DNA from 2 places in the Microbacterium sp. EG9 genome. Region 1 is predicted to be linked to the other one. Evidence: riboswitches for the same ligand, from Rfam matches in the RefSeq annotation. Region 1 holds a riboswitch; the other holds the start of a gene.
What was found. Region 1 has a riboswitch for thiamine pyrophosphate ahead of AC6CQV_RS12770 (ECF transporter S component). Riboswitches for the same ligand answer to the same signal wherever they lie in the genome.
Positions count from the first base shown of each region.

Region 2: it holds a riboswitch for thiamine pyrophosphate, as region 1 does, so the genes downstream of both, thiM (hydroxyethylthiazole kinase) here and AC6CQV_RS12770 (ECF transporter S component) in region 1, are expected to answer to the same signal.

Region 1 covers NZ_CM186217.1:2,723,070-2,728,069, forward strand. The annotation lists gene AC6CQV_RS12765 (ABC transporter ATP-binding protein) at 1-905, opposite strand, end outside; gene AC6CQV_RS12770 (ECF transporter S component) at 986-1,651, opposite strand; TPP riboswitch at 1,645-1,754, opposite strand; gene AC6CQV_RS12775 (D-alanyl-D-alanine carboxypeptidase family protein) at 1,788-3,194, shown strand; gene AC6CQV_RS12780 (SLC13 family permease) at 3,219-4,814, opposite strand; gene AC6CQV_RS12785 (DnaJ domain-containing protein) at 4,844-5,000, opposite strand, start outside.
Region 2 covers NZ_CM186217.1:2,147,865-2,152,864, forward strand. The annotation lists gene AC6CQV_RS10130 (DNA polymerase III subunit gamma and tau) at 1-813, opposite strand, end outside; gene AC6CQV_RS10135 (NAD(P)-binding domain-containing protein) at 900-2,003, shown strand; TPP riboswitch at 2,053-2,147, shown strand; gene thiM (hydroxyethylthiazole kinase) at 2,140-2,943, shown strand; gene thiE (thiamine phosphate synthase) at 2,940-3,623, shown strand; gene thiD (bifunctional hydroxymethylpyrimidine kinase/phosphomethylpyrimidine kinase) at 3,620-5,000, shown strand, end outside.

The sequences.
Region 1 (5,000 bases):
CCGGATGCCGGGGGCACGAGCCCCGCGAGGGTCATCGCGAACGTCGACTTCCCGGCCCCGTTCGCCCCGGTGATCGCCAGGGCCCGCCCGGCCCGCAGCCGGGCGTCGATGCCGGCCGCGACGATCCGCGGCATCCGCTCGCCGAACGGGCGCCGGCCCACCGCGACGGCGTCGGCGCTCAGCAGGACCTCCCCCGTGCCCGTGCGCGGCCGGGGGTCGATCACGACGGGGACGTCCGGCACCCAGACGCCCGCCTCGGTCAAGGCCGCGCCGTGCGCGCCGAAGACGCGCTCGGCGCTCCCGTCCGCGAGCACCCCGCCGTCTGATCCGAGCACCACGACGCGGTCGATGTGCTCGGCCCACAGCGCGACGCGGTGCTCCACGACGACGAGCGTGGCGCCCGTGCGCGACGCCGCCTCGACGACCGCGTCGCGCACGGCGACGGCCCCGGCCGGATCGAGGTTCGCCGTCGGCTCGTCCAGCAGCAGCAGTCCGGGCCGCATCGCGAGGGCGCCGGCGAGCGCGAGCCGCTGCTTCTGTCCGCCGGAGAGGGCGGCGGTCGGGTGGTCGCGCGGCACGTCGAGGCCGACGGCGCGGAGGGCCTCGTCGACCCGCCGCCAGATCTCGTCGGCGGGGACGCCGAGGTTCTCGCACGCGAAGGCGACGTCGTCGCCCACCCGGGCGAGCACGACCTGCGCATCGGGATCCTGGAGCACCAGGCCCGCCCGTCCGCGCACCGCGGCGGGCGCGTGGCCGTCGATCAGGAGCGCACCGGCATCCTCACCGTCCTCCGCATCGCCCAGCACGCCGGCCAGCCCGCGCAGCAGCGTCGACTTGCCCGAGCCGCTCGCGCCGAGGAGCAGGACGTGCTGGCCCGGCTCGATGTCGAGGTCGAGCTCCGACACGGCCCAGCGCCGACGGCCGGCGTGACGCCAGCCCCACCCTCGTGCACTGACCGCCGCGGGCGCCGCGAGCGAGGCCGGGCTCACGCCGCGTCGGGCGCGTCCGCGATACGTGCCTCTCGACCCGCCGCGAACCGGTCCAGCGCGCCCGTGGCGGCCAGGGCACGGGCGATGAGCCACGACACCAGACCCGCGACGAGGATGCCGGAGACGACGGCGGCACCGAAGTAGATCGCTCGCGGCCCGAACTCGTAGGCGGCGATCGAGGAGAAGTTGGTGTCGAGGAGGGCCACGGCGAGGCCGGCGAGGGCGCCCGAGGTGAGCGCCGCGATCAGACGGTAGTTCGCGTACGCGAACAGCGCGAACCCGAGCTCGGCGCCGATGCCCTGCACGACGCCCCAGACCAGCGTCAGGAAGCCCCACTGCGTGCCGACGGCCATCGACACCACCGCGGCGACGACCTCGGTGTACAGCGCGGCGCCGGGCTTGCGGATGATGAGACCACCGAGCACACCGGCGAACAGCCACCCGCCGGACAGCAGCCCCTCCAGCCCCGGGGCGAACGCGAGGATGCTGCTCAGCGGCGTCCACGCCTGGCCCCACAGCCAGAAGACGACACCGGCGGCCACACCGATGACGCTGGCGACGACGATGTCGACGACGCGCCAGCGCAGGCGGCCGGTGCGCGCGGCGGAACGGGATGCCGCGGCATCCGACGAGACGGTGGACGGGGACGCAGACGCGTGCATGTTTCTCTCCTCCCTGCGCCGGCATGATCCGGATCAGGTTCGACGGTCGAAGCGTGGATCGCTTCCTCTCAGCCCGGCTCACCGGACTCCCGTGGTTGTGCGCTCGAGTATAGCGGCGACCGGGTACGTTGGGCGGGTGACCTCGGACGACGCGCCCCCGCCGTCGCGACGCGCGCTACGCGAGTCCACCGCACCGACCGACATCGTCATCGTGCGGGGCCGCGAGGGGCGTCAGGCGCTCGGCTGGCTCGACGACACGACCGTGACGGGGACACTCGCCGTCGCGAACACCGCGCCCGCACCCGACCTGCTCACGAGGCGGCCGCGCCGATCGCCCCTGCGGGCGGGGGTGATCGCGCCGATCCTCACCACCATCGCCGTCGCGGGCGCGTACGCCGCGGCGACCCTGCTCTGGCCGCTCTGGGCCGTCACGCCGACGGTGCGCGCGATCGACCCGGACGGTCCCGCCTCGCCGGCGACCGCCGTGGCGTGGCCGACGGAGGGGGCCGGCGCCGTCGGGGTCGGGGGCATCGACGCGGTGGCCGCCTCCAGCGATGCGGCGGTCTCGATGGCGAGCATCTCGAAGCTCGTGACGGCGCTGATGATCCTGGACGAGATGCCGCTGAACGTCGGGGAGCAGGGGCGGGAGTTCGCGTTCACCTCGCGCGACCGCTCCACCTACTACGACTATCTGGCCAACGACGAGTCCGCCCTCGACGTGCCCGTCGGCGGCTCGCTCACGGAGTATCAGATGCTCCAGGGCATCCTCATCGGCTCGGCGGGCAACTACACCGATCGCCTCGCCGGCACGATCTGGCCTACCGACGAGGTCTTCTCGACCGCCGCGCGCGCGTGGCTCGACCGCCACGGGCTGCCCGGGATCACCCTGGCCGAGCCCACCGGGATCGATCCCGCGAACGCCGCCGATCCGGCCGCGCTCATCGCGCTCGCGCGGATCGCGCTGGCCCACCCGGTCGTGGCGGAGATCGTCCGCACCCGGACGGTCGAGCTTCCCGGGGCCGGCGAGGTCACCAACACCAACGACCTGCTCGCCGACCCGGCCGTGGTCGGTCTCAAGACCGGCAGCCTCGCGGGGTTCTACAACCTGCTGGCGGCGAAGGACGTCACCGTCGGCGCGGTGACCGTGCGCGTCTACGCGACCGCGCTCGGCCAGTCGTCCGACGAGGCCCGCGACCAGGAGACGGCGCGCCTGCTGGCCGACGTGGCCGCCGAGGTCGCCGTGCCGCGCACACTGCCGGCCGGCACCCTCGCGGGCGTCGTGTCGACCGCGTGGGGGGCGACGGCGAACATCGTGACGGATGCCGACGCGGCGGTGATCCTGTGGAACGGCGCGGCATCCACCGTGACGACGGACCTCGATCTGGGCGCGGCGCGCACCGCCGACGCGGCCGTCGGCGAGGTGCGGGTGACGGGACCGCTGGACGCGGCGACCGTCGGCGTGCACCTCACCGCCGACATCCCCGATCCGGACGCGTGGTGGCGTCTGACCCACCCGCTGCAGCTGTGGGGTCTGGCCGACTGAGCCGCGGGCCGCGACGCGGTGGCGCTAGAACGGCCAGACCAGCGGCACGTACACCACGGCGACGAGGAGGTACACCGCCATCAGCGGCAGGCCGAGCTTGCCGTAGTCGCCGAACCGGTAGCCGCCCGGCTGCATCACCATCAGGTTGGCCGGAGTCGCCACGGGCGTGAGGAACGCGGCGGCGCCGGCCACCGTCAGCGCCATCATGAACGGCTGCACGCTGGCGCCGAGCGTCTGGGCGATGGCGACCGCGATCGGGAGCACGACGAGCACCGTGGCGACGTTCGAGATGAACTGACCCAGCACCATCGTCAGCACGCACAGCACCAGCAGGGCGAGCTGCGGTGAGCCCGAGCCGATGACGCCCAGCACGGCGTCGGCGACGATGTCCGCCGCCCCTGTCGTGATGAACGCCGACGACAGCGGGATCATCCCCGCGATGAGGATGACGGTCGTCCACGAGATCGCGCGGTAGGTCTGCGGTACCGTCAGCACCCGCAGCAGCACGAGGGCTCCCGCCGCGAGCAGTCCGGCGACCACCGCCGGCACGAGCCCCGTCGCGAGGAGCACGACCATCGCCCCGAGGACGCCGATCGCGCGCTTGGCGCCGCGGCCGAGCGGCACGGCACGCTGCAGATCCTGGGGCGGGGTCACCGCGATCACGTCCGGCGACTGGGCGTAGCGGGTCAGCGCGGCCCAGGGTCCCTGCACGAGCAGGGCGTCGCCGGCCTGGAGCACGAGCGCGCCGGCCACTCCCGTGCCCCGCGACGCGTTGGGCCCCTCGTCGTCGCCGCGGCGGACGGCGAGGATCACGAGGTCCTCGCCGCGGGTCGTCATGCCCGCCGACACCGTACGTCCGATCAGTCGCGATCGCGGAGCGACCAGCACTTCGGCGACGCCCTCGCGGGCGCTGAACAGCAACCCGGTGTCGAGGTCGACGTCGTAGCTCGCGCGGAGCGCCTGCGCGTGCTCCCGCGGGTCCGGCGCCACCTCGCCCAGCCGCTCCGCCGTCCGCTCCGGCAACAGCCGGCCGCCGCCGAGCGCGACGACCGCGACGGTCAGCAGGACGAGCGGGATGCCGGCGAGCGCGAACTCGAAGAAGCCGAACTCCCGACCGCCGGCGGCGGCCGCCGCCTCGCTGACGACGATGTTGACGGGCGTTCCGGTGAGGGTCAGCAGCGACCCCGCGCTCGCGGCGAACGCGAGCGGGATCAGCAGCTTGGAGGGGACGATGCCGGCGCGCACCGCGACGACCACCACGACCGGCAGCAGCGCCGCGACGGCGCCGTTGATCGAGATGAAGGCGGTGAGCACGGCCGCCAGCAGGCCGATGATCGCCGTCAGCCGTCCGCGTCCACGGCCCGCGCGCGTGACGACCTGCTGTCCCAGCCAGGCCGTGACACCCGTGGCATCCAGTGCTTCGCTCACCACGAACAGCGACGCGATGAACAGCACGGTGGGATCGCCGAAGCCCGCGAACGCCGCGCCCAGCGTCAGCACCCCCGTCGCCCACAGCGCCAGGGCGACCCCCAGCGACACGAGGGCGAGCGGCACGCGACCGCTGACGAAAGCCACGACCGCGAGAGCGAGGATCAGGAAGGTCCAGGCGGCGGGGTCCATGCCCTCACCCTAGACGCGACGCCGCGGCCTCAGACGAACCGCACCGTCTGCTGCAGGCGGGTGCGGACGTCGAACAGCTCGTTTCCGCCGATGTCGCGTGCGCCGGTGAGGCCGCGCCGCAGCACGGTCGACAGCGCGGAGCGGGCCACGACCGCCACGGGCAGTCCGCGCACCTTGCCGATCTCC
Region 2 (5,000 bases), 580 kb from region 1:
GGCGGCCGCGTCGTGGGCCGAGAACGCCGTGACGACCTCGTCGAGCAGGGCGCCGTGCGTGTAGCCGAGCAGGGCGACGGCGCGCTCGTAGCGCACGGTCGCACCGGCGGCGCCGTCGACCGGATCGGATCCGGCGATGAGCTGGTCGAGCAGCGACAGCGTGTCGCGGGGCGACCCCCCGCCGGCGCGGACCACGAGCGGCAGCACGCCCGCCTCCGTCTGCACACCCTCCTGGGCGCACAGCTGTTCGACGTACTCGAGCATCGCGGCGGGCGCGACGAGGCGGAACGGGTAGTGGTGGGTGCGCGAGCGGATCGTGCCGATGACCTTCTCGGGCTCGGTCGTCGCGAAGATGAACTTGACGTGCTCCGGCGGCTCCTCGACGAGCTTGAGCAGGGCGTTGAACCCCTGCGCCGTCACCATGTGCGCCTCGTCGAGGATGAAGATCTTGAACCGGTCGCGCGCGGGGGCGAAGATCGCGCGCTCACGCAGGTCGCGGGCGTCGTCGACGCCGTTGTGCGAGGCCGCGTCGATCTCCACCACGTCGAGGGAGCCCCCGCCTCCGCGGCTGAGCTCCACGCAGCTGTCACAGACGCCGCAGGGGGTGTCGGTCGGGCCCGCCGCGCAGTTCAGGCAGCGGGCGAGGATGCGCGCCGACGTCGTCTTGCCGCAGCCGCGCGGGCCGCTGAACAGATACGCGTGCCCGACGCGGTCGCCGCGCAAGGCGGTCATGAGCGGCTCGGTCACCTGCGCCTGCCCGATCATCTCGCCGAACGTCTCCGGACGGTAGCGGCGGTACAGGGCGGTGGTCACCAGAACAGACTACGGCGTGCCCCCGACATGCGGCGCGGCGGGCGCCCCGGCGGGAACATCTGCGGCCGGACCGCGTTGGGATGGGCATGAGTCTCGCCCTGCCCGACCGGACGGTGGACGTCCTCGTGATCGGCGCCGGCCAGGCGGGACTGTCGGCGGCCTACCATCTGCGCCGCCGCGGGTTCGTCCCGGCACCGGGCGACGGACGCGCCCCCGTGTTCGTCGTGCTCGACGCCGATGCCGCTCCGGGCGGCGCCTGGCAGCATCGGTGGCGTTCGCTGCGGATGGCGACCGTCAACGGCATCCACGAACTGCCGGGAGCCCCCGTTCCCCCGGCCGACCCCGACGCGGCGAGCGCCGACGTGCTCCCGGCGTACTTCGCCGACTACGAGCGGCGATACGATCTGAGGGTCCAGCGGCCCGTGGACGTCACCGCCGTGCGCCGCGTCGACGCCGATCCGCACGGCCTCCTGGAGGTCGACACCGATCGCGGAGCCTGGCACGCGCGGTTCGTGATCAACGCCACGGGCACCTGGCGACGGCCGTTCTGGCCCCACTACCCGGGTCAGGAGCAGTTCGCGGGCCGCCAGCTGCACGTGCACGACTATGTGTCGGCCGACGAGTTCCGCGGTCAGCGCGTCGTCGTCGTGGGCGCCGGCATCTCGGCCGTGCAGCTCCTGGAGGAGATCTCCCGGGTCGCCGACACCTTCTGGGTCACGCGGCGGGAGGTGCGGTGGGATGCCGCGGAGTTCGACACCGCGGCCCGTGTCGCGGCGATCGCGGGCGTGGAGGAGCGGGTGCGGCGCGGCGAGGCGCCGGGCAGCGTGATCTCGGTGACGGGCCAGCACTGGACGCCCTGGGCGCGGCGCGCACAGGAGCGCGGCGTCCTCGTGCGCCACCCGATGTTCACCCGCATCGAGGAGCACGGGGTACGGATGCCCGACGGGTCGTTCGAGCCCGCCGACGTCATCCTGTGGGCCACCGGCTTCCGCGCCGACATCGCCCATCTCGCCCCGCTGGGGCTGCGGACCGCGCTCGGCGGTGTCCGGGTGGCGAACGGTCGTGCCGTGGACGAGCCGCGGCTGTTCCTCATCGGCTACGGGCCGTCGCAGTCGACGGTGGGCGCGAACCGCGCCGGCCGCGATGCGGTCCGCGCGATCGTGGCCGACCTCGCGGCCGCTCCGGTCTGAGGCGCCGACGGCGGGTTCGCGCCCGCGGCGACGCACTGCTACATTCCTGGTCAACGACACGGGGTGCCCGAACCATGGGCTGAGATCACACCCGTCGAACCTGATCTCGTTCGTACGAGCGAAGGGATGTCCCCTGATGAGCGCGCGCGCCCACCTCTCCCCCGCCGACGCCGTGGATGCCGTGCGCACGGCCCATCCGCTGGTGCAGTGCATCACCAACGCGGTGGTGACGAACTTCACCGCCAACGCCCTCCTGGCCCTGGGCGCCGCCCCCGCGATGTGCGACATCCCCGGCGAAGCGGGCGTGTTCGCGGGCATCGCGGACGGCGTGCTCGTGAACCTCGGCACGCCGACGGCCGAGCAGCGCACCGCGGCGCGCGAAGCGGTCGCGGCGACCGAGCGCTGGGTGCTCGATCCCGTCGCCGTCGGCATGCTCCCGGTGCGGACGGCCCTCGCCGCCGAGCTCGTCGAGCGCCGACCCACGATCGTGCGCGGCAATGCGTCGGAGATCCTCGCACTCGCCGGCCTCGGGGCGGGCGGACGCGGCGTGGATGCCACCGACGACCCGGAGGCCGCGGGGGACGCGGCGGTCGCGCTCGCCCGGCGGACGGGCGGGGTGGTGGCGGTGTCGGGGCCGGTCGACCTGATCACCGACGGCACCCGGGTCGTCCGGGTGCACGGCGGCGATGCGCTGCTGACCCGGGTGACGGGAGGCGGATGCGCGCTCGGTGCGACCATGGCGGCCTTCCTGGGCGTGTGCGATCCGCTGTCGGCGGCGGTCGCGGCCTCCGCCGTGCACGCCGTCGCGGCGGAACGGGCGGCGCGCGCGGCCAGCGGGCCGGGCTCGTTCGCGGTGGCGTTCCTCGACGCTCTGGCCGCCGTGGCGCCGGCCGACCTCGACACCCCCGATCGTCTCTCGTCTGCGGAGCCCGCACGATGAGCGGGGCCACCGGTCACGACCTCTCGCTGCACCTCGTCACCGACGAGCGCGTCCCGTTCCCGCTGCTGTGCGAGATCGTCGATGCGGCCGTGGCCCGCGGGGCGAGCGTGGTGCAGCTGCGCGCGAAGACCTCCACCGCCCGCGAGCTGATCGCACAGGCGGTCGCTCTGTCGCATGTCGTCGCCGCACGGGCGGCGCTCGTCGTCGACGACCGGCTCGACGTCGTGCTCGCGGCCCGTGACGCCGGCGCCCGTGTCGACGGCATCCACCTGGGCCAGAGCGACGTGCCCCCGCAGACCGCCCGTGCCCTGCTCGGCGCCGACGCGCTGGTCGGCTGGACGGCGAACACCCCCGCCCATCTCGCCGCCGCGGCCGAGATGCCCGCCGGCACCCTCGACTACCTCGGGGTGGGGGTCATCCGGCCCACCGCGACCAAGCCCGATCACCCCGAGCCGCTCGGCATCGGCGGGTTCGCGAGGATCGCCGCCGCGACCGCACTGCCCTGCGTCGCGATCGGGGGCGTGACGCCGGCCGACGTCCCTGCCCTCCGGGCCGCGGGCGCCGCGGGCGTCGCGGTGGTCTCGGCGATCTGCGCGGCCGCCGATCCGGGCGCGGCGGCGGGGGTCTTCGCCGCCGCTCTGACCGGCCCCGCCGAGCACGCCGCCGAGGCGGCCCGGTGACCGCCGGCATCCCCCGCGTGCTCAGCATCGCCGGGACCGATCCGACCGGTGGGGCGGGCATCCAGGCCGACCTCAAGTCGATCGGCGCGCTCGGCGGGTACGGGATGGCGGTGGTCACGGTGCTCGTCGCCCAGAACACCCGCGGCGTGCGCACGTTGCACGCGCCGCCGACAGCGTTCCTCGACGAGCAGTTGCGCGCGGTCAGCGATGACGTCGAGATCGATGCGGTCAAGATCGGGATGCTGCTCTCGGGCGAGATCGCCGGCGTCGTCGAGGCCTGGCTGACGCGGGTGCGTCCGCCGGTGGTGGTCCTCGATCCGGTGATGGTGGCCACGAGCGGCGACCGGCTCCTCGACGCCGAGGCGGTGGCGGCCGTCCGTCGGCTGTGCCGCCGCGCCCACCTCGTCACCCCGAACCTGCCCGAGCTGGCCGTCCTCGTCGACGCCGCGCCCGCCGCATCGTGGGCGCAGGCCGTGGCGCAGGCCGAACGCCTGCACCGTGAGACCGGGACGGCCGTGCTGCTGAAGGGCGGGCACCTCGACGGCGCCGCCTCTCCCGATGCGATCGTCGACGCCGACGGCGTGCACGAGGTCTCCGGCATCCGCGTGATGACCCGTCACACGCACGGCACCGGGTGCTCGCTGTCCTCCGCCATGGCCACGCTCGGCGCCGCCGGGATGCCGTGGCCGGCGGCGCTGGCACGGGCGAAGGCGTGGCTGACGGGCGCGTTGCAGCATGCCGACGCCCTTCGCGTCGGCGAGGGCGACGGACCCGTCGACCACTTCCACGAGCTGCGCCCCGCGCTGCGGGACGGGGCGCCGTGGAGCGCGGGCGTGTGGCGGCTGACCTCGACCGTTCGCGCCGACGTCGACGCGTGCGACCTCGTGACGGGCCTCGGCGACGGCTCCCTCGACCTCGACCGCTTCCATCGCTACCTCGCGCAGGACGCCCTGTATCTGCGGGCATACTCCCGCGTGCTCGCCCGCGCCGCCGAGCTCGCGGCGGATGGGCAGGAGCGCGCCTTCTGGACCGAGGCGTCGGCCTCGTGCCTCCTCGAGGAGGAGCGCCTCCACCGCGTGCGCATCGGCGAGGCCCACCCCGAGCCGGGCCCGGCCACGCGCGGCTATCTCGCCCACTTCGACCGGGTCGTCGCGGGCGGCTCCTCTGCGGAGCTGGTCGCCGCCGTGCTCCCCTGCTTCTGGCTCTACGCCGACCTCGGCACCCGGCTCGCGCCGCTCGCGCACGACGCGCACCCCTACGCCGACTGGCTGCGGGCCTACGGCGACCCGGCGTTCGCGGAGGCCACGAGGCGGGCGATCGCGATCGCCGACGCGGCAGCCGCCGCGGCATCCCCGGACGACCGCGACCGGATGTCCG